2 linked regions of the Idiomarina loihiensis L2TR genome follow. The protein of the gene in region 1 interacts with the protein of each later gene in a pairwise test. Links are inferred from orthologs where the notes say so. Each region holds a gene or a part of one and is shown on either strand. Other genes may lie near its edges. The genes, in order: uvrA and uvrB.

Region 1 (11,418 bases):
ACACACCAACTCGTCACTACGCACACGTAGACTGCCCAGGGCACGCTGACTATGTTAAAAACATGATCACCGGTGCGGCGCAGATGGACGGCGCAATCTTAGTTGTAGCGGCAACAGACGGCCCAATGCCACAGACTCGTGAGCACATCCTGCTTTCACGTCAGGTAGGCGTACCATTCATCGTTGTATTCATGAACAAATGTGACATGGTCGACGACGAAGAGCTGTTAGAGCTGGTAGAAATGGAAGTTCGTGAACTGTTGTCAGAATATGACTTCCCGGGCGACGACCTGCCAGTAATTCAAGGCTCTGCACTGAAAGCGCTGGAAGGCGACGAAGAGTGGAGTAAGAAAATTGTTGAGCTGGCTGACGCACTGGATAACTACATCCCAGAGCCAGAGCGTGACATCGATAAGCCGTTCATCATGCCAATCGAAGACGTATTCTCGATTTCAGGTCGTGGTACGGTAGTAACAGGTCGTGTAGAGCGCGGTATCGTGCGTACAGGCGACGAGTGTGAAATCGTTGGTATGAAAGACACCACGAAGACCACAGTTACTGGTGTTGAGATGTTCCGTAAGCTGCTTGACGAAGGTCGTGCAGGTGAGAACATTGGTGCCTTGTTGCGTGGTACTAAGCGTGACGACGTAGAGCGTGGTCAGGTACTGGCGAAGCCAGGTACAATTACTCCGCATACTAAGTTCGAAGCGGAAGTTTACGTACTGAGCAAAGACGAAGGTGGCCGTCATACGCCATTCTTTAAAGGTTACCGTCCACAGTTCTACTTCCGTACAACGGACGTTACTGGTGCCGTAGAATTGCCAGAAGGCGTAGAAATGGTCATGCCTGGTGATAACCTGAAATTCGTTGTTGATTTGATTGCTCCAATCGCAATGGACGAAGGTCTGCGTTTTGCTATCCGTGAGGGTGGCCGTACCGTAGGTGCAGGCGTTGTATCAAAAATCATGGACTAAGCAGTCCGGTTGATTTTAAGAGCCCGGCTTTGGCCGGGCTTTTTTATGCCTGCTGATAAGTTTTATTAAAAGAGCCTTATCAAAAGTAAGCGAAGGCTCGCTCAAGTATTGACATTTAAGTCCAAAAAATGAACTATTGAGAAAGATACTTAACTTATAGTCAGCCAATCAATTGAAATTACTCAGATACTTTTCTGTGTTCGTTTTTATGGGACTAAGCTGTTCTGCTACAGCAAAAGTGCCGGTCTATGTTGCTGCCTACGATTATCCTCCCTATTTTTCCGCTGTACTGCAAACTGATCTCACCCGTGAATTGATCACCTTGTTGAACGAGCATCAGGACAGCTATGTGTTCCGCATTCAGGTCATTCCTCCAACAAACCGCCATAAAGCTCTGAGTACGAAAGGGTGCTGTGATGTTATATTTTTCGAGTCACCTCTTTGGGGTTGGAAAAAAAGTGGCGTAGGGTTTCAGGAAACAATCCCTTTAGTCAAAGGAAATGAGAGACTGGTGGCCTTGAAGAAAACAGGTAGAGATCAATCGTTTTTCGATACATTTGATGGCAAAACTTTAGGTGGGGTCAAGGGCTATCATTATCTGTTAGGGGGCGAGCTGTTGGCTTCAGATGAAGTCGAGGAAAAGTATACGACGTATTTGGCAGACTCCAGAATGACAAATTTGCAGATGGTACTAGGAGGTCGGATAGATCTTACTATTATCAATGATGAACTTCTGGCTGCTTTAAAAGGCTCAAATCAGATTAATGTGGGCAGTTTATTGTTGTCGGAAAAGGTTAGTCTGGAATACAAGCTGCACTTACTTGTTGGCGATAATAAGAATATCAGCGCAGATACCTTACAAAGGTTGCTGCGGGAGCTTGGCCGACAGGGGGAATTTGAAATACTCTTTAGACGGTTTAATATGGAACGGTTTCAGATATATCGTCCGACAACAACACGTTAATAGACACTAAGCCCCAAACGGTTAGCTAGCTCGCGTACCATGTACATTCCACGGGCGCTGTTACCGTAGCTGTTTAATCTTGGGCTCCATGAGCAAATAACTCCAAAGTCAGGAACGACGGCAATCATCCCGCCACCAACACCACTTTTAGCGGGAACACCTACGGTAAAAGCAAATTCGCCGCTTTGGTCGTACATACCGCTGGTTGATAGCAACGCATTAATGCGTTGAGAGTCTCGTTTCGACATAATTTTCTTTTTAGAAAAAGGACAAATTCCGTCATTTGCAAGAAACGTAAAAGAGCGAGCGAGATTTTCGCAGGACATGGTCAACGCACACTGCCAAAAGTAATGATCTAATAGTTCATCAACTTCAGCATCAATATTACCGAAGCTTTTCATTAGGTGAGCAAGGGCCGCATTGCGATGGCCATGCTCTTTTTCTGACTGGTGAACAATGTTATCGGCGTAAACGTTGTCGTTGCCGCATAAGGTGCGCACCAAACTCAAAACCGCATTTTTACTGGCAGAGTAGCGGCTAACGAGCACGTCGCTAACAACAATAGCTCCGGCATTTATCATAGGGTTGCGCGGAATGCCTTTTTCCCACTCTAGCTGCACTATAGAATTAAAGGCCTGGCCTGAAGGCTCCATTTTAACTCTGTCCCACAAATCTTCTCCAAGGCGCTCCATTGCCAGCATAAGGCCAAAAATCTTCGAGATCGACTGGATAGAGAATTGCTCCTGGGTATCACCGACGTTAAATACCTCGCCGTCGAGGGTGGCCAGAGTGAGTCCGCAGAGCTCGGGGTCGACCTCTGCTAACGCCGGAATGTAATCAGCAACATGCCCCTCGGTGATCTTCATGGCCTGCTGATGAATCTCCTCCAGCAGGCTTTTGAGATCATCCGGGGCATGTATTTGCTGCCCGCCACTGACCAGATCACGCGTCAAGAGAATGCTCCGGATGCGTGATGGTGGACAGGCGGTCTTTTAATTGGTCAGATAGCTTCACAGAACGTTCCTGTTGAAAATCAAAGTACACCAATACCGTTTTACCTTTAGCGCACATTTTTTCTTTCTGCCAAATTTCGGTAGTGATATCAAACGAGCTGCCACCTAAGCGGCTGACGTAAGTATTCACCGTGACATGACCGCCAAAATAAATAGGTAAGAGGTAATCTACTTCCAGCCGCGCGACAATTAAGCTTTGTGTCTTCGGAGACATTTCTCCAAAGAACTCAAAAATAGGCAAACGTCCGGTTTCTATCCACCCCGGTATAACCGTGTTATTGACGTGCCCAAGGGCATCGGTTTCATAAAATCTTACTTTAAAGTCTTCCGTTAACATATTGCGTCCTTTTTATGACAGCTTAAGCATAGGTTTTAAGAAACGGGCCGTGTGTGAGCGCTCATTTTCACAGATATCTTCTGGTGTACCTTCGCAAAGAATTTCACCACCGCCAGAACCACCTTCAGGACCTAAGTCGATGATCCAGTCAGCGGTTTTTATCACGTCTAAGTTGTGCTCAATAACCACTACCGTGTTGCCGTGGTCACGCAGACGATGAATCACCGCCAGCAATTGCTTAATGTCGTGGAAATGCAGACCGGTTGTCGGCTCGTCCAGAATGTATAAGGTTTTGCCAGTATCACGCTTGGACAACTCACGTGACAATTTGACCCGTTGCGCTTCACCACCAGAGAGTGTTGTCGCTGACTGGCCTAACCGGACGTAAGACAAGCCCACATCCATTAAGGTTTGCAACTTGCGTGCAATAGCCGGAACCGGGTCGAAGAATTCACGAGCGTCTTCAATGGTCATATCCAGCACTTCGTGAATATTCTTGCCTTTGTACTGTACTTCCAGCGTTTCGCGATTATAGCGCTGACCTTTACAAATATCGCAAGGAACATAAACGTCCGGCAAGAAGTGCATCTCAACTTTAATAACTCCGTCGCCCTGACAAGCTTCACAACGACCGCCGCGTACGTTAAAGCTAAAGCGACCGGGTTTGTAACCGCGGGCTCGTGATTCAGGAACACCTGCGAACAGTTCGCGAATTGGCGTGAAAATACCGGTGTAAGTGGCTGGGTTGGAGCGCGGTGTACGGCCTATTGGGCTCTGGTCAATATCCACCACTTTATCCAGCAGCTGCATGCCATCGACACTTTTGTACGGAGCCGGTTCGCCCGTTGTCGCGCCATTAAGTTCACGATGCGCGATATGGAACAGCGTATTGTTGACCAGCGTTGACTTACCTGAACCGGATACTCCAGTCACACAGGTCATAATACCTAATGGCAAATTGAAATCGACATTCTTCAGATTGTTCCCGCTGGCTCCGTGAATGGTTAACCGGCGTTTATCTGGTTTGTGACGTTGCTTGGGAACTTCTATTTCTTTCCGGCCGGACAGGTAGTCGCCGGTTAGTGAATCTTCACTTCCGACAATATCTTCAACCTGACCCTGAGCAATGATTTCACCACCGTGTACGCCAGCACCAGGGCCAATATCAATAACGTGGTCGGCCTGACGAATTGCGTCTTCATCGTGTTCAACCACAATGACGGTATTACCCAAGTCACGCAGGTGAGTCAGAGTGTTTAACAGGCGTTCGTTGTCGCGCTGGTGTAAGCCAATACTGGGCTCATCCAGTACGTACATAACACCAACCAGACCCGCACCAATTTGGCTGGCCAGACGAATACGCTGCGCCTCACCACCAGACAAGGTCTCTGCGCTGCGGGACAAACTTAAATAGTTAAGTCCCACGTTAACTAAAAAGCGTAGACGGTCATTAATCTCTTTCAGAATTTTTTCCGCAATTTGCGCGCGCTGACCTTCCAGACTCAGTTGCTGGAAGAACTCAAGTGCGTCGCCGATGGATTGCTCAACAACTTCCGGCAGGGTTGTGCCCTGAATAAACACATGACGAGCTTCTGTACGCAGGCGCGTACCACTGCAGCTTTTACAGGGTTGCGTCGCTACGTATTTGGACAATTCGTCGCGCACAGCCTGTGATTCAGTCTCGCGGTAACGGCGCTGCATGTTAGGAATAATCCCCTCAAACGGATGCGCTCTGACAACCTTGTCGCCGCGGTCATTCATGTAAGTGAATTTTATTTCTTCCTTACCGCTGCCGAACAGAATCTTTTCGCGAATGTCGTCAGGCAATTCGTTGAACGGTTGCGACAATTTAAACTCGTAGTGCTTCGCCAGAGACTGCAGCATTTGATAGTAGTAGAAGTTGCGCTTGTCCCAGCCTCGAATTGCGCCGCCTGTCAGCGACAGCTCCGCATTAACAACAACTTTGGCCGGATCAAAAAACTGCTCAACACCCAGACCGTCACAAGTAGTACAGGCACCGGCCGGATTGTTGAATGAGAACAATCGTGGCTCCAGTTCCTGCATGCTGTAACCGCAATGTGGGCAGGCAAAGTTAGCCGAGTACACTTCGGCATCACCGTCGCCGTCCATCGGTACGACTAAAGCCGTTCCGCCACTGAGTTCCAGTGCGGTCTCAAAAGATTCCGCCAGGCGCTGCTCCATGCCGTCGCGAACTTTAAAGCGGTCAACGACCACTTCAATGGTGTGCTTTTTCTGCAGCTCTAACGTGGGCGGATCGCTTAAATCGCAAATTTCACCGTCTATACGGGCGCGGATATAACCCTGCAAGGCGAGGTTTTCTAACACTTTTAAGTGCTCGCCTTTACGGTTCTGAATAATGGGCGCAAGCAACATGCGCTTTTCGCCTTCAGGAGCCGACAGCACGTTGTCGACCATTTGCGATACGGTTTGCGCCGCCAGCGGCACGTCGTGAGTCGGGCAACGGGGCTCGCCCACGCGGGCAAACATCAGGCGTAAATAGTCGTATATTTCCGTGATGGTACCGACCGTGGAACGCGGATTATGCGACGTTGACTTCTGCTCTATTGATATAGCCGGCGACAAACCCTCGATACTGTCAACATCAGGCTTTTCCATCAGCGACAAAAACTGACGTGCATAGGCGGACAGCGACTCAACGTAGCGTCTCTGCCCCTCTGCATATAGGGTATCGAAAGCAAGTGATGACTTACCCGAACCGGATAAGCCGGTTATCACAATCAGCTTATTGCGGGGGATGGTCAGATTGAAATTTTTTAAGTTGTGCGTGCGCGCACCGCGTACTTCGATAGTATCCATAATTCCCGTCTGTTGTTCAGTAAATGACTGACGACAAAACGCTATTATCGCACAGTGTTAGGCATCTGGTACAATAACGGCATCATTTATCATGTTACTGATATAAAAGCAGTGAAATGACGCCTCAAAAATTAAATAAAACAGAGAAAAAAGCCGCTTTAGCGCTAGCGTCCGTCTTTGGTATACGGATGTTAGGGCTGTTTTTGATCATGCCAGTTTTAGCGGTTTATGCACAAGACTACCCTGACTACTCACCGCTGTGGGTCGGAATTGCTCTGGGTGCCTACGGTCTGACACAGGCATTATTGCAAATTCCGTTAGGTATGCTGTCTGACCGTCTTGGCCGAAAGCCAGTTATTGTCGGTGGCTTGCTGGTCTTTATTCTCGGTAGTGTGGTGGCAGCTCAGGCGGATACTCTATTCGGTGTCTCCATTGGTCGGGCGCTACAGGGGCTGGGCGCTATTGCGGCGGCTATTTTGGCGCTGGCAGCTGATTTGTCGCGAGACGAGCAGCGACCGAAAGTGATGGCCACTATTGGTATGTGTATTGGTCTGGCGTTCGCTATTTCATTGGTAGCCGGACCTTTATTGGGCAATATTATCGGTCTTTCGGGTTTGTTCTGGTTTACCGCCGCCAGTGGTGTTCTGGGCATTCTGGTGCTGTTGCTAAGCGTCCCCAAAGTGGTGACAACATCTGCCAGGCGTGAATCTTTACCCGTGTTGTCAGAACTGGGGCACTTGCTTAAGCATAAGCAACTGTGGTGCCTGAATAGCGGTATTTTTGTGCTACATGCCATTTTAACGGCATGGTTTGTGACTTTACCCATGCAACTGCAAAATGCAGGTTTTGAAAGTCAGACCCACGCCTGGTTCTACTTACCCACGCTGGCCGCGTCCATTTTGTTCATGGTGCCAATGATTATCAGCAGTTCGCGTAATAATAATTCCGTGCAGTGGCTGCGGTTTTCTATTGTCGTCTTAATTGTCGCACTACTCATTATTGCCGTAGCAGGGCAAAACCCCTGGCTGCTGGTTGCTGCTCTGGTCATATTTTTCACGGGCTTTAACTTTATTGAAGCCAGTTTGCCGTCGTTACTTACCCGAGTTGCTCCGGCGGGGAGCAAAGGCAGTGCCAGTGGTATTTACTCAACTGGTCAGTTTCTGGGGTCTTTTGTCGGTGGGGTAGCTGGCGGCTCAGTCTTACAGTTTTTTGGGATATCTGGCGTTGTTGTTTTCTGCCTGATCTTGCTAGTATGTTGGTTGCTAATCAGTTTAGTCATGGTTAACCCCGCAGGTGTCACGAGCGTGTCGTTATCATTGCCCGGGTTAACTGAAAGCAAGGCTACCAAGCTAAGTGAGCAGTTACTTACCGTAACGGGTGTTACGGAAGCAAGATGGGTTGAAGAAGATCAGGCCACTTACTTAAAAGTTGATAAAAAACATTACGATGAAAAGGCGGTTAATCAGTTGCTTAAAGAAGCATCGGTCGCTTAATAATTTGAAGCAGTTGTAACGCGTACAAGGAACAGGAGAATCTAATGGCCAGTCGCGGTGTAAATAAAGTAATTTTAATTGGTAATTTGGGCGCTGACCCAGAGGTTCGTTATACCCAAAACAGCACAGCGATAGCCAACCTGTCGATTGCTACCAGCGAAACCTGGAAAGACAAGCAAACAGGCGAACCGCGCGAACAAACCGAATGGCACCGTTGTGTGGCTTATCGTCGCTTAGCTGAAATTGCCGGTGAGTACCTGAAAAAGGGCTCTAAAGTTTATGTTGAAGGGCGTTTGCAAACGCGTAAATGGACAGGCCAGGACAACGTAGAGCGTTACACGACAGAAGTGGTCATTAACGAAATGCAAATGCTGGATTCTCGTGGCGGCCCGCAGGGTGGTGCTCCACAACAAGGCCAGGGTTTTGGTGGCGGTCAGCAGCAAGGCGGTGGTTACGGTGGTGGTCAACCACAACAGCAATCACAGCAACAACAGCGTCCTGCGCCTCAGCCAGCGCAGCAGCAAAATCAACAGTCACAACAAAAACCGGCAGAACCCGCGCCGTTTTCACCTGACAACGACTTTGATGACGATATTCCGTTCTAGTTTGCCGAGTATAGGATTTACCCGCTCGGGTATCTGTATCATGTGAAAAAAGCCCCTTTTGCAGGGGCTTTTTTTGTATCTAATTTTTAGCTCAAACCTATCGCTATTTTCATTTTAGTTAGCACGCTAAGTTTGTTATTATACTTAGCGTGCTAACTAAAGAGGTTGTTATGACATTAACACAAGAACAGCTCAGACAGTTATCTGTACCTGAACGACTCGGTCGCGTTGCGCGTCAGTGGCAGGCTATTGCGGATAAGGAACTGGCGCCGCTGGGGTTAACCTACCCGCGCTGGAGTGCTATGTGGAAACTGGCACGTATTGGTGATGGTGTCAGTCAAAAGCAGCTTGCCGAAGCGCTTGAATTAGAACTTGGTTCACTTATGCGCACGCTGGCGCAGTTGGAGGAGCAAGAGCTGATTACGCGCAAGGCAAGCCCGGACGACGGCCGTGCTAAGCAGGTGTTTTTAACGAATTCAGGTCATGCTCTGGTTAAAAAAATGGAAGCGAAAATTCTAAAAGTAAGAAGGGCGTTGCTGGCCAATATTGAAGATGAAGAAATTGAAACGGTTAAGAAGGTTCTGGCGATGATTTCATACAATGCGAATCATATGTCTGAAGCTCAGAAACTTGACCAAAATAATGAGGAAGAGGTATGACCGCAGACGAAAAGTTTGCCCGTTGGGTTAAGCGGGCGCTGGTACTATTCGTACTCGTATTTGCCTATTTTCTGTGGGCCGACTTGAGCCTGCCGCTGACTCCACAGGCAATGGTAACCCGGGTGGTGACTCAGGTCGCACCGCAGGTGAATGGTACTGTAGAGAAAGTCTTGGTTAATAATAACCAGTATGTTGAAGAGGGCGAGCCATTATTTAAAATCGACCCGCGACCTTATCAACTGCAATTACAGCAAGCAGAGCTGGCAATGGCTCAGGCGCAACAGTCAAACCAGCAGTTTGATGCCCAAATTCGAACTGCCCAGGCAAAGATAAAATCAGCACAGGCAACAGCTCAAGAGCTTAGCCGTGAGGCCCGTCGCATTAAAGATCTGGTGGAAGATGGCAGTTCGTCGCAGCAGGCATTTGACCGTGCGCAGAGCAGTAAGTTAGAGGCTCTGGCAAATGTTGAAGCTGCCCAGTCACAGCTACAGAGCTTAAAAGTGCAGCGAGGTGCCGAGGACGATGCAAACAACTTACTTATTCAACAAGCTAAAAATGCGATAGAAACGGCGAAGCTTAACTTAAGCTACACCACCGTGCGTGCGAAACATGCCGGACGTGTCGGCAATCTAAAGCTCAGCGAAGGGGCTTATGCCCGTCAAGGCACGCCGCTAATGGCTCTAGTCTCACCCAATGCCGACATTATTGCGGATTTTCGGGAGAAGAATTTACGAAACATAGAATCTGGCCAACAGGCTCTCGTGGTATTTGATGCCGAACCTGGCACGCTTTACGAGGCTAAAGTGGAAAGCATTGATGCCGGTGTTAACGCGGGTCAGTTAAGTGCCGACGGAGCCTTAGCAGCACCGGTTAACTCAAACCGGTGGGTACGTGACGCGCAGCGACTTCGGGTGCATTTGCGTTTAACGGAGAAACCGGATTCAGAGCGTCCGGCCGGAGCAAAGGCTACAGTGCAGATAGTTCCTGAAGGAAGCTTTAAAGCCGCTATCGCGAAAGCGCAAATTCGGTTGCTGGGCTGGTTGCACTACATTTATTGATCAGGAAGGGACTATGGCAACTTCTGCCTTGAGTGAAAACGGCCTACGGCAATGCTTACGAATAGCCTTTGGTGGCTCCATCGGCTTTTTGGTCACGGCGCTATTTGACTTGTCTTATGGCGTGTTTTTTACCGTCTTACCAATGCTGCTACTGGGCTTAGTGCCAATGATAAACCGACAAGTCGCCCGGCAAATACTTGCGGCGTCGGTTATGTGCGGATTGGAAGTAGGTATTCTGGCGCAGATACTGGGCGGACATTCAGTATTAATGACAATGGCCGCCTTTGTCTTATTTCTGTATCGGTTTGCTTTTATGGCGCGCGGCACGGCGTTCCTGTTCGGCGCAAATGGTGTGCTGATGCTGAGCATTATGCTGCATTACGCCAGTTATCCGGGCACCGACGTTAATAACTTAATAGCCAGTAACTTCTTTGCATCGATACTGGCAATAGCCATTGCCTTTGTTATGCATGCGATGATACCCAATAAAGAGCAGAATGCGTCACCACCGGCCTTGCCAGATAAGTCACCTAACCGTGTGCGCCACGAAGCTATTTTGGGCGCTACGGTGACAACCCTGTCGTTTTTGGTGTTTCAGCTGTTTGATTTACAGGATTCTATTTCCGCGCAGGCCACAACCATTTTGGTGCTATTTCCCATGAATTGGAACGGGGCATTAACTTACGCGCGTAAGCGAGCGGCAGGAACTCTAATTGGTGTTATGTTTGGTCTTGGTGTGCAGCTTCTGCTGTACGGTTGGTATGACATACTGTGGTTGATTGTGCCGTTGTTCTGGCTTGGGGTGATGTTGTTTGCCCGCATTCATGTCCTTGAAGCTTCGGGAGCCGGGGTGGGTTTTGGGGCAATGACGACGATGGGCATTCTTTTCGGTCAATATTTGTCGCCGGCACAAGACTTGGTGTATTCCGGACTGTATCGTCTGAGCAGTACTTTTGTAGCAATTATTGCGGCTATGATGGTGTGCTATTTGGTGCACAAACTCTTGAATCAGTTTGCGGGAACGCGATTTGGCGCTGCTTAAAATTGATATCCACAGTGGCTGGAAGAGCATGCAGCCAATTAATCAGCTGCATGCTTGTCTAAAATATCTAAACTCGAACGGTTCTTTATTTAGCTGGCGTCGCTTAGCCCAAACTGCTTAACCACCTTGTCGAAATACTCCAGGTTTTGCTTAGCGTAATCACGCTTTTCTACATAGCGACCCGGGAAGAAGTTCTTCTTAAAGCCGTAGGCGACAATGTCCTTCAGGCGCTTCAGAGAAATATCAAAATTATCCACAGCTAACTGATATTCGTTGCTGACCGTGGTACGAGAAACCAAACGGTTATCGGTACAAATAATGGTAGCTAAGCGGTTATCCAGCATATGCTGGAAATTGTGGTTTTTAATGTCGCCAATATCCGGGTTAGTTTGCAGGTTACTGGTCAGGCAAACTTCAACGGCAATACGACGGTCA
Region 2 (11,038 bases), 1.6 Mb from region 1 along the record:
AAATGGAACCCAGTACAGGGCTGTCCCAGCGGGCAAGTGCTTCAAGCCCGACACAAGTGCCATCGGCAGTCACTTTCGGTTGAAAACAAACATCCAACTCGTCGTTCTGTATGGCTTCATCCAAAAGAATTGAGATTTCATGGCGTTCCATAAACTCTTCCGAGTTTTCAGTATCATAAAGATGATAAAACTGGTTCACAGAAGCAAACTTCTTTGCTTCCAACGCACGGGAAACAACAACGTCGGCGGTTTCACCATGCTTAGGAAACCTGGCCACACCGAACTGAAAAGACTGCTGACATTTAATACCCTGAAAGGTGTATTCTTTATCGAGAGAGTTTTTAATATCCAGTAAAACGTCTTTTAATTCGTTCTCTACCGTCTTTGGCAAAATAAACACCAGCTTATTTAACGCAATAGTCGCAGTTAAGCGCGGATGCTGCCGGTGCTTCTTCAACCGGCTGTATGAAGACGCTAAAAGTCTTCTGATAACACTTTCACCATACTTTAACCTGAGGTAGTCCTCGCTTTCACTTTGTGCAACAACCACAAAGAATTCACGATCTGACTTAGAAATTAATTTATTGCATTGCAACTCAAACCAGTCGCTGTTCGGCAAGTTTGTCTGAGTATCCAGGTAACGCAAACGGCGGTTTTCCTGCTCTAAGAACGTCATATATGGTCCCCTCCCGTTTTGCAACGGCAACTCGTGGTAAATGTCGGGGCGCTCGCATATATACGGCCTGTTTATGGTGCGCGCTTTGCGCACCTGGCCTGGATGAACTCCGCACGACAACTGGCTTATCAGGCTAACGTACTTTATGTACGGACGTTCAACAGTCTCAGTTGTCGTCGGTTTACCCTATTTTACCATCCTGTTGACGTTTGCAACTCCCGGAAGGAATGAACCTTCGCTGTGCTCTTTTACTGAATGCTGTTAAGCAGCAGTCATCCGGTAATCTTCTTTATTCTTTAACATCGCCCAGATTATCCGGGCGTGCTTGTTAGCCAGTGCCACCGCTGCAACGTTGTTGCCTCTGCGTTTAGCGACATCCTGTGCCCAGAGGCTCAGCCTGTCGTGGCGCTGTTGTGCCACCCGCAGTGCCGAGCGGGCGCCATGCACCAGCAGTGTCCTGAGTTTGGTGTTCCCTTTTTTGGTAATACCGCCTAAACGGTCTTTACCGCCACTGCTGTTTTGCCGTGGTACCAGTCCCAGGTATTCCGACAGGTTGCGGCCGCGTTTAAATTCACTCACATCACCTATCAGTGCCAGCAGCGAGGTCGCTGTTATCGGTCCGATACCCGGCAGGGTCATCAGCCGCTGACTGTCTTCATTCCTTTCGGCCTGTGTCGCTAAGTGCTTATCCAGCGCTTTAACTTCTTCATCCACCGCTCGCAGCATCTGATAGAGCCGGTTGATGAGGTCCCGTGACTGAAGCGTCAGCGCATTGCTGTCGTCTTCCAGTACCTCCGGTACTCTCTGTAATATCGTACCGACTCGCTTCGGTAAAAGAATGCCGTATTCGGCCAGTTGCCCCCGCAACCTATTCGAGAACTGCGTTCTCGTCTGCACGAAGCCTTCCCGCTGATTGACCATCAATGCTAAGTCCTGCTGCTCAATGCTTTTCAGCCTGACCGTCTGACGGTTGGGTCGTGATGCCGCCTCGGCTATTGCCCGGGCGTCATTCGCATCGTTCTTCTCACCCTGCAGGTACGCTTTGACGAAACGCGGTGGCAACGCCACCGTTTTATAACCCAGCTTTTCACATTCGCGGCGCCAGTAATGACTCATGCCGCAGGACTCAACCGCTACTTCACAGTCATCCGTACGGCTCAGCGTCGCCAGCTTCGCTAACACTTTATTGCTGCGCAGTTTTTTATTAAAAACTTCCTGCTCATTTTCATCCAGCGCCAAAACCTGAATAAAATCCTTTGCCAAATCCAGGGCAATTCTGTTTACAATAGCCATTGGTCCTCTCCACTCTGTTCTATAGAAGCTTGAACCTCTATATTGGCACATTGCGATGCCGCTTAGGAGGGAGGGGACCATCTCATCAGGTTACTCTCCAGCGTTTTCTCTTGTGTGCAATCGACAAATTCATAAACATAAGAGCTGGCTTCCGGAACTTCTAATCTGACAACTTGTTGGTATGTATGCTCATGACGGATAATCTTGCCACCCGTGGGTAATTTGGCATGATTAATATCGGGAAACCAGTTAGAAATAGACTGACAACCACTTCTCGTCGACTCATCTAAACCAAAAATATCACCGGCCTGTTTATTAAAATCTGTAATTAACCCGTCTTCATTAACAATAACTTTGGGTCTTCTCGACTCGGCAAAAAACACCCGGTAAAGCGAGTTCTTACCTTTTAAGTAATCGTTAGACTTTTGAGTTTCCTGATTCAGACGTTTTGCAGCGACTATTGTACGAGCCACTGCGAGAGGAATACAGATGTTAAAAAACAGAAAAATAAGTCCCAAAATATATAGAGACGCATCAGGTAACTGTTCGTTAATTCCTGTCAATTCTGATAAGTCGATATCGTTAAGAATAATATAAAACGGCACAATATTAAGAATGCCGTAGAATAATGCAGCACGTCCACCTAAAAGCATCAACGCTATAAGTGGTGAAGCATACATAAACATTGAGCTAACTTGTGCAAGGCTCAAGTCGACTAATAAAAGATTACAGGACAAACTCGCGGCAATAATCATGACATGCAGAGAATGAGCACAAAAATGATAGTATCGAGTACTTAACCAAAATAGGGTCAGCATCACTCCCAAAAATGTGGAGGTAACGCCTATAGTGAAAATTAAATGCAACTCTAATAAAGGGACAAGCGTATCAATAAAAACAGCTAATGAAAGGAAAGCTCCCGAGAAAAGAATAATTCTTAGTGCGCTGACTCGCCAATTGGGAACACCATTTTCTGACGTTCCTTCGTCTTTAAGCAGAAAAAAGTTATTTAAGAAGTTCATGCTGGCCCGAATCAGTTCTCAGACAGCCATTAAAGAACGTTAAACCTTAAAAATCAACTACCTTTACTCAAGTTACTCTATATTAATCAGGTGCTGTCGATAAAAACGCCAGTGTCTGGAGTTTATTAAATACCAGCCACAAACAAACCAACCAAAAACAATTGCGGCGCGACCAAATGAAAAAGCACCATGTTGTTCAATGAATAGCCAGAAAATAAGTACGGCATCAAAAATTAAAGAGAGTAATAACAGAGGTTGAGCAAAACGCATTAATCTATTTGCCCAGTTAGCTTTGTCTTCACCGACAAAGGTGGTTGCCAGCAAAACAATTAAAGCAGGCAGACCAATCAGTAACATCAGCCCGAACTGCTCTGAACTGGTGTAGAAAAGCTTCAGTAATCGAGTTCGGTCTTCAGAAAAAGTCAGAGATATAATGGCGGCGACATAGCCACGCATTTCAAATAAAAGCACCAGCAGGAGCGAGAGCGGTATACTCGCCCGGCCCTCTTTATCCAGGTATCGTGCTCTCTCTACCAATCGCTGCCCGGCGCTTGTCGCCTCGCTGCCAGATTTTTTCATGGAAATAATAACCTACTGTATTCACTAAAGGTTCAATCAGAGCAATAGCACCACCAAGCACGACATCGCCTGTCATTAACCAGACTACGCCAAAGGCGATGGTAAAATGCATGATACCAAATGATACTGTCTTTACTGCGTCTTTCATAACAATCTCCCGCGTCGACTTTTATTGATTGTTGCCGATTAAGATTGTTACAGCCAATTGATAAAAGCGATAACCCTGTTCGCTGCAGGGTATTTATCTTTAAACCGCTCGTTTAAGTTGTTCGCGCAGTTCAGCGACTTCATCGCGCAGTTTACCTGCTTGTTCAAACTCAAGGTTCTGCGCCGCTTTGTACATCTCTTTCTCTTTAGCGTCGATTTCTTTCATCACCGCTTTCGCGTCTTTAACCACTACCGTGCGGGCATCATACCCGGAGGCCACTTCTGCCAGCGCTTTTTCAGCTTTACTCTTACGAGCTTTAGCTGACCCCTGCCCCAAGTCCATCACGTCGGTAATGTCTTTATTCAGTCCCTGCGGGGTAATACCGTGCTCTTTGTTGTAAGCAATTTGCTTCTCGCGGCGACGGTCTGTTTCATCCATAGCGCGTTGCATAGAGCCGGTAATACGGTCGGCGTATAAAATGGCGCGGCCGTTAACGTTACGTGCCGCACGACCAATCGTCTGAATTAACGAACGATCGGAGCGCAGAAAGCCTTCTTTATCCGCATCTAATATCGCGACCAGCGACACTTCCGGCATATCCAGACCTTCCCGCAGCAAGTTAATACCGACCAGCACATCAAACTTACCCAGACGCAAATCGCGGATAATCTCCATACGTTCAACGGTATCAATGTCTGAATGCAGATAACGCACCTTTATGCCGTGTTCATCCAGATAGTCGGCTAAATCTTCCGACATCTTTTTGGTCAAAGTTGTCGCCAGCACCCGCTCGCCGACCTCTGTCCGCAAGCGTATTTCAGACATTAAATCATCCACCTGGGTGGCAACCGGACGCACTTCTATCTGCGGATCAATCAATCCTGTCGGCCTGACAACCTGCTCAACCACTTCATTACCACTGCGCTCTAATTCATACTTGCCCGGTGTCGCTGACACATACAGGGTTTGTGGCGCTATAGCCTCAAACTCATCAAATTTAAGCGGCCGGTTATCCAGTGCTGACGGTAAACGGAAACCGTATTCCACCAGATTTTCTTTACGCGAGCGGTCGCCTTTATACATAGCGCCAATCTGCGACACAGTAACGTGTGACTCATCAATGATAAGCAGTGCGTTATCCGGTAAGTAGTCCATTAAGGTTGGTGGCGGCTCGCCCGGCGCACGACCGGATAAATAGCGTGAGTAGTTTTCAATGCCCGAGCAATAGCCAAGCTCCAGCATCATTTCAATATCAAACTGCGTACGCTGATTAATCCGCTGCTCTTCTATGAGTTTATTTTGCTTAAGCAGAATATCGCGACGATCTTTCAGTTCATCTTTTATCTTTTCAATGGCTTTAACCAGCACTTCCCGCGGTGTTACATAATGCGTTTTCGGATAAATAGTGGCGCGCGCAACGTCTTTTTCCGTAATCTGTCCGGTTAAAGGTTCAAAAAAGCTAATCCGATCAACTTCGCTGTCAAACAGCTCCAGACGCACCGCTATTTCTTCCGACTCCGCCGGAAAGATATCTATCACATCGCCACGAACCCGGTAAGTACCGCGCTCGAAGGCTGCGTCGTTTCGCTTATACTGCAACTGAGCCAAACGCCGCAGAACGTCGCGCTGATCGATAATGTCGCCACGACGCAAATGCAACATCATTTTCATGTAAGACTCGGGATCACCCAGACCGTAGATGGCTGATACCGACGCAACCAGAACCACATCACGGCGTTCCATCAGAGCTTTGGTAGCTGACAAGCGCATTTGCTCTATGTGGTCGTTAATTGAGGCGTCTTTCTCAATGAAAGTATCGGTTGTCGGCACATAAGCTTCAGGCTGATAGTAGTCATAGTAAGAGACAAAGTATTCCACCGCGTTATTGGGGAAATACTCTTTCATCTCACCATAAAGCTGCGCTGCCAGGGTTTTATTGTGTGCCAGTATCAAGGTAGGACGCTGCGAACGTTCAATGACATTCGCCATAGTAAAGGTTTTACCTGAACCAGTTACCCCCAACAGCACCTGATGCGCCAGACCGGCGTCCAGATTATCGAGCAGCGACTCAATGGCTTTGGGCTGGTCACCCGCCGGCTTGTATTTAGAAACCAGTTCAAATTTCTTAGCCACGTTCTCTCCTCAACTCGCGTGAAAACCACCAATACGCAATAACAGCAGTAAACAGATTAGCGACCACCCCGCCAATGAATAAACCGGTTAAGTCAGCGAGTACACTCCCCAAATAAGAGAGCGGTACGAATAAAACAAATAACCGAATGATACTTAACCACAACGCGTTCATTGGCCGGTGCACAGCATTAAAGCTGGAATTGGTCAGTATAATAATGCCCTGCAACCCGTAACCCAACGGCATAATATAAATAAAGAGCTTAACAATGTCGGCAACCGCCTGCTCTTCGGCAAATACCTGAGCTATCCAGTGTGCGGTTACCAGCATCAGTAAATAAATGATCGCCTGAATGGCCAGCACGGCTTTTAACGCGGTTCGATAGGCTTCTTTCACCCGATCAATACGATCCGCGCCGTAGTTCTGGCTAATTAATGGCGGCAACGACATAGACAACGCCAGTATAATGACGCTGGCCAGTGACTCCAGTCGGGACCCGACACCGAACGCTGCCACGGCTGGAGCTCCATAAGATGCGACAATAGCAGTCATCACTGACATAGCTAATGGCGTCAGCATATTGGCGCTGGCTGCCGGCATACCTATTTTTAAAATACCGCGGGCTGACTTAACCCATGCCTGAAAAAAAGGTCGTCCGGCCGGCGGTTTAGAAGAAACCAGCTTGTTTCTGCGCAGCAACCAAAACACTAAAAAGACACCACTAAACCAGGAAATAACACTAGCAAGAGCAGCACCTTCAATGCCCATGGCAGGAATAGGCCCTAGCCCAAAAATTAAAATTGGATCGAAAATGGCGTTCGCCAACCCACCGGAAGCCATAATAAGCGATGGTGTTCGTGTGTCACCGGCGGCTCGCAGAACCGCATTCCCAACCATAGGCGTAACCAACATCACGCAGCCCAGATACCAGAGCGTCATATACTCCCGTATCAATGGCATTAGCCGTTCCTGTGCCTGCAATAAACTGAAAACCGGATCCATCAGCAGGTAGCCAATAAGCGCCAATGCAGCAACTAGTATGGCGGATACTGAAAGCGCAGAAAAACCGTCAAAATGAGCCTCTTCCGGCCTGTCGGAGCCGTATTTACGGGCAATGACGGCAGAAGTGCCTATGCCTAAACCTATGGCCAGGCTTATAACGGTGAAAGTAACGGGAAAGGTAAAGCTGACAGCCGCAAGAGGGTCTGTTCCGAGCATACTGATAAAGAAGGTATCGACAACATTGAAGCTAATGAGAGTAGCCACACCGAAAATAACCGGCCAGGTCATTTCCCAGAGTTTTTGTCCTACCGGCGCGCTGATAAGACTTCTTGATGCGTCGGCAGCTGCCATTCAATCCCTCCTCAGTTCGATAGCCGAATAGTGTACATGAGACTGTGCTTTGTGGCTACGGAGAATAGACTTTAGCCACTGCGATCCGTATAGTAATGGGCATTTCAACCCTTGCGAAAAACAGGATCTGAACGTGGATTATCAACTCTCTGATCGTATCAATGCGATTCAACCATCGCCGACTCTGGCGGTTACTCAAAAAGCCAATGAATTACGCCAACAAGGCAAAGATGTTATTGGTCTGGGCGTCGGCGAGCCAGATTTTGATACACCAGATTTTATCAAAGAAGCGGCTATTCAGGCGATTCGCGATGGTAAAACAAAATATACTGCAGTTGATGGCATCGACGAGCTAAAAGATGCAGTCATTAAAAAGCTGCAGCGCGACAATAACCTGAGCTACGAGCGCAAAGAAATTATTGTCTCTGCCGGCGGCAAACACAGTATTTTTAATTTGCTCAGTGCCTGGTTAAACCCGGGTGATGAAGTCATTATCCCCGCACCTTATTGGGTTTCTTATCCGGATATGACCAAACTAGTTGGCGCAGAGCCCGTTATTGTTAAAGCCGGTATTGATCAGCGTTTTAAGATCACACCAGAACAACTGCGCGAAGCCTTGACCGATAAAACCCGGTTAATGTTCATTAATAGCCCGTCTAACCCGGCGGGAACGGCATACACAGCAGACGAACTAAAAGCTTTGGCTGAAGTATTGCGTGACTATCCAAAGGTACTTATCGCCACTGATGATATGTATGAACATATCCTCTGGAGTGATTCGGCTTTTGCTAACTTCCCTATGGTGGCTCCGGATCTTAAAGATCGCACCGTTATCCTGACCGGAGTATCCAAAGCTTATGCAATGACAGGCTGGCGTATCGGTTATGCTGCCGGACCTAAACCTATTATTGCAGCCATGAAAAAAATGCAGTCACAAAGTACTTCAAATCCAACCAGCATCAGTCAGTATGCAGCGGCGGCGGCATTAAATGGTGACCAGAGCTGCATTGACACAATGGTAAGTGCATTTAAAGAGCGTCACGACTACCTGGTAGATGCCTTAAATAGTATCGACGGCGTTAACTGTGTGCCCGGTGACGGTACCTTCTACGCGTTCGCACAGGTTGACGAACTAATGGCTAAAGCTAAGGTCAGCAGTGACGTTGAACTTTGCGAAAAACTACTTACCGAAGCAAACGTGGCCCTAGTGCCGGGCTCAGCTTTCGGTACCGATGGTTATTGCCGCCTGTCCTTTGCGACCAGCATGGATGTATTAAAAGAAGCGGTTAAGAGAATTAAAGACTTCTCAGAAAGTTTATAAAATAAAGGTTTTGGCGCCATTTTCCTGAATGAGCACCAAAACCCTATTAATTGAACAGTCATTCCAGCTCAAATCACGCCAATATTGCCCTTTTCTATTTTGATAGTTTTATTACAAATTACTAAAAGTTGACCTCAGATAAAGTCAATCAGATCCCGATCAATTTAAGCAATGTCAAGCCCGATCAACTTATTTTTAGAAAGATTTTTTGGCGCGTTTTTTAGTCAAATTCACTAAGAAATACACAAGTTGCTGATTCTTCAGGCATTGGTTGGTGACGTAATCACCAACATGAGTGTTTATTCATCAAAATAACATAACCCATTGTATTTTATAGAAATTAAATCACTGCGTTATTTTTTAACCAGACCTAAAAATGCCTTCAAACCCGCATGAGTCTTACGACTTAACAGAGTTAAACACAAGGTTATCCACAGATTCCGTGGATAAGATCATGTAGCCGTTATCTACTGCGACATTCAGATATCTGTGGATAATGAGATCAGCGATAAACATAGCACTTATGTTATAGATGAATATTTTACAGTTACTTGACATTGTCATCGACAGCGATTGGCGTATGTTTTAGCGCTAATATGATTAAAAAAGCTATTTTGTCGACTTTTTCGACAACCGAACCGTTTTCCTTTAAAAACCTTCGCAGAATAGTTGACACCCCTGCGTATGAGCTTTAATATTCGCAGCCGTTGAATGTTGTTCCCCAGTAGCTCAGTTGGTTAGAGCGGTGGACTGTTAATCCATGTGTCGTTGGTTCGAATCCAACCTGGGGAGCCAAGCAACATCCAACCTGTTCAATTCCCCAGTAGCTCAGTTGGTTAGAGCGGTGGACTGTTAATCCATGTGTCGTTGGTTCGAATCCAACCTGGGGAGCCACATTTAGAGAGAACCGCCTATACGGCGGTTTTTTCGTTTCTGGACCACAGCCCTGCACTCAGTTCAGTAACCGGCTGCTCAGCGCCTTTAGATATCCACTGAGCTAATTCATCTGCAACACTAGGCCAATATAACCGTTGCGGATTACGTTGGGTTAACCAGCTATCAATTGACACACTGTCGATTCGCTTAAGGACATGCGCCAACCCCTGCTCCTGCAGTATCTGCGCATTCCATTTTTGCTCAAACTGACCGGTCAAAGGTTTTACTGCAAGCGCTTTGCCCTGACTCAGAGCCTCGCAACTGGTTTCAAACCCCGCATTAGACAAAATAGCCGACGCCTTATTGAAGTGAGCGGCAAACTCCGCTCTCGAGGGAGGGTAACACTCAATATGACCTAAAGATTCGCGCTTTGCCAAAGGATGAAAAAAAGAAAACTCGTAATTATCTAAAGGCTGCAATTGTTCAATCACATGCCGTGGGTCTTCAAAGGGTAAATACACAACCACACGTTGCATTAAGCCACCACAGTTATTTTCTTCATGCCTGACCACAGGGGGAATCGCATTACCGGTTGAAAGCCAGTGCATACCGACAGGCTCTGAACAGGGCGCAAATGAAGATATCAGCTTTTTCTGCCACCAGGACAAACGCCGGAACAATTCAGGCTCTTGAAACGCATACTGACGACCCAAGCCAATACAGCGTACTCCGGCTTTCTTAGCCGCCCAGGCGGTTACGGGTTCATAATCTGTGATCACTAAATCGTAATTTTTTACCGGTAACTTTTTTACATCCTGCCAAAACTGACTCCAGTCGTTGTTCAGCAACGTCTTACGTCTTCGTAACCGCCCTTTTTCAGTGACAAAAGACAAACCCTGCTGCCACTGATAATCGCCGAAAACGTCCATATCGAATAAGCCGGCAACATCACGCCCCGATATCAGGTAATCAATATCAACATTATATTTTGCAAGAGACTTTGCCATGGTGTGACAGCGACTCAGGTGACCATTACCCGTGCCCTGTATACCATAAAGAATTTTCATATAACGAACTCCGATACGACAATAGCCAGCGAAGCGCCGGCAACAATATCGCTGGGGTAATGGACACCAACCACAACTCGGGAGGCACCAATGGCGGCAGCCCAGCCAAAACAGACTAAGCCAAGATTTGGGTAGTACTGATAGGTTACTGTAGAAAACAGAACCGCAGCTGCGGTATGGCCAGAGGGAAAACTGAATTTATCACTGGCGACAACCAAAGCGGCAAAGGATAAATTTAACTCACTGGGTCGCTGGCGCCGAAAACTGTTTTTCATTATCCAGTAAACCGGTAGCTCAAAAGCAAAGGCAAGTAACAGGTGGGCAAAATAGTCGTCGCCGGATTCGTCCAGAAGCCAGGCCATTAATGCAATAACCAGGTAACCGTAACCGTCACCACTGCGCGACGTCAGCAGTGCAATCTGTCCGGGCAAATCCTTAGCCCGCAAACCAGAAAATAAACAATAGCAATAGCGATCAAAACGTTGTAAATAACTGATTAGTACCATGTGGTTTAAAACCCATTTTGGCTTCAGTTGTAGCTACCTTGCCTAGCCTTTATGACACTAAATGAG

Evidence for each region.
Region 2: the proteins of uvrA (region 1) and uvrB interact in binary tests that used the Escherichia coli proteins (3 or more experiments, as listed by UniProt). The link is inferred for Idiomarina loihiensis L2TR from one-to-one orthologs.

Annotation. Positions count from the first base shown.
Region 1 is NC_006512.1:365,535-376,952, forward strand. Bases 3,101-6,480 are described here. They hold uvrA (excinuclease ABC subunit UvrA), read right to left. Parts: upstream 6,127-6,480; coding sequence 3,301-6,126; downstream 3,101-3,300. Other genes in these bases: IL_RS01805 (acyl-CoA thioesterase), read right to left, coding at 3,101-3,288; IL_RS01815 (MFS transporter), read left to right, coding at 6,243-6,480. In the rest of the region: tuf (elongation factor Tu), read left to right, coding at 1-974; IL_RS01795 (ABC transporter substrate-binding protein), read left to right, coding at 1,171-1,938; glsA (glutaminase A), read right to left, coding at 1,935-2,891; more of IL_RS01805, read right to left, coding at 2,881-3,100; more of IL_RS01815, read left to right, coding at 6,481-7,619; ssb (single-stranded DNA-binding protein), read left to right, coding at 7,664-8,224; IL_RS01825 (MarR family transcriptional regulator), read left to right, coding at 8,395-8,883; IL_RS01830 (HlyD family secretion protein), read left to right, coding at 8,880-9,941; IL_RS01835 (DUF2955 domain-containing protein), read left to right, coding at 9,955-10,983; IL_RS01840 (adenosine deaminase family protein), read right to left, coding at 11,073-11,418. UniProt on the Escherichia coli protein: The UvrABC repair system catalyzes the recognition and processing of DNA lesions. UvrA is an ATPase and a DNA-binding protein. A damage recognition complex composed of 2 UvrA and 2 UvrB subunits scans DNA for abnormalities.
Region 2 is NC_006512.1:1,918,775-1,929,812, forward strand. The notes cover bases 3,335-6,334. They hold uvrB (excinuclease ABC subunit UvrB), read right to left. Parts: upstream 5,852-6,334; coding sequence 3,818-5,851; downstream 3,335-3,817. Other genes in these bases: IL_RS09170 (DUF2919 family protein), read right to left, coding at 3,335-3,570; IL_RS09175 (DUF2061 domain-containing protein), read right to left, coding at 3,500-3,718; IL_RS09185 (MATE family efflux transporter), read right to left, coding at 5,844-6,334. Outside these bases: IL_RS09155 (GGDEF domain-containing phosphodiesterase), read right to left, coding at 1-676; IL_RS09160 (IS110 family transposase), read right to left, coding at 938-1,969; IL_RS09165 (hypothetical protein), read right to left, coding at 2,032-2,991; more of IL_RS09170, read right to left, coding at 3,064-3,334; more of IL_RS09185, read right to left, coding at 6,335-7,202; IL_RS09190 (pyridoxal phosphate-dependent aminotransferase), read left to right, coding at 7,336-8,523; IL_RS09205 (glycosyltransferase family protein), read right to left, coding at 9,435-10,466; IL_RS09210 (phosphatase PAP2 family protein), read right to left, coding at 10,463-10,972. UniProt on the Escherichia coli protein: The UvrABC repair system catalyzes the recognition and processing of DNA lesions. A damage recognition complex composed of 2 UvrA and 2 UvrB subunits scans DNA for abnormalities.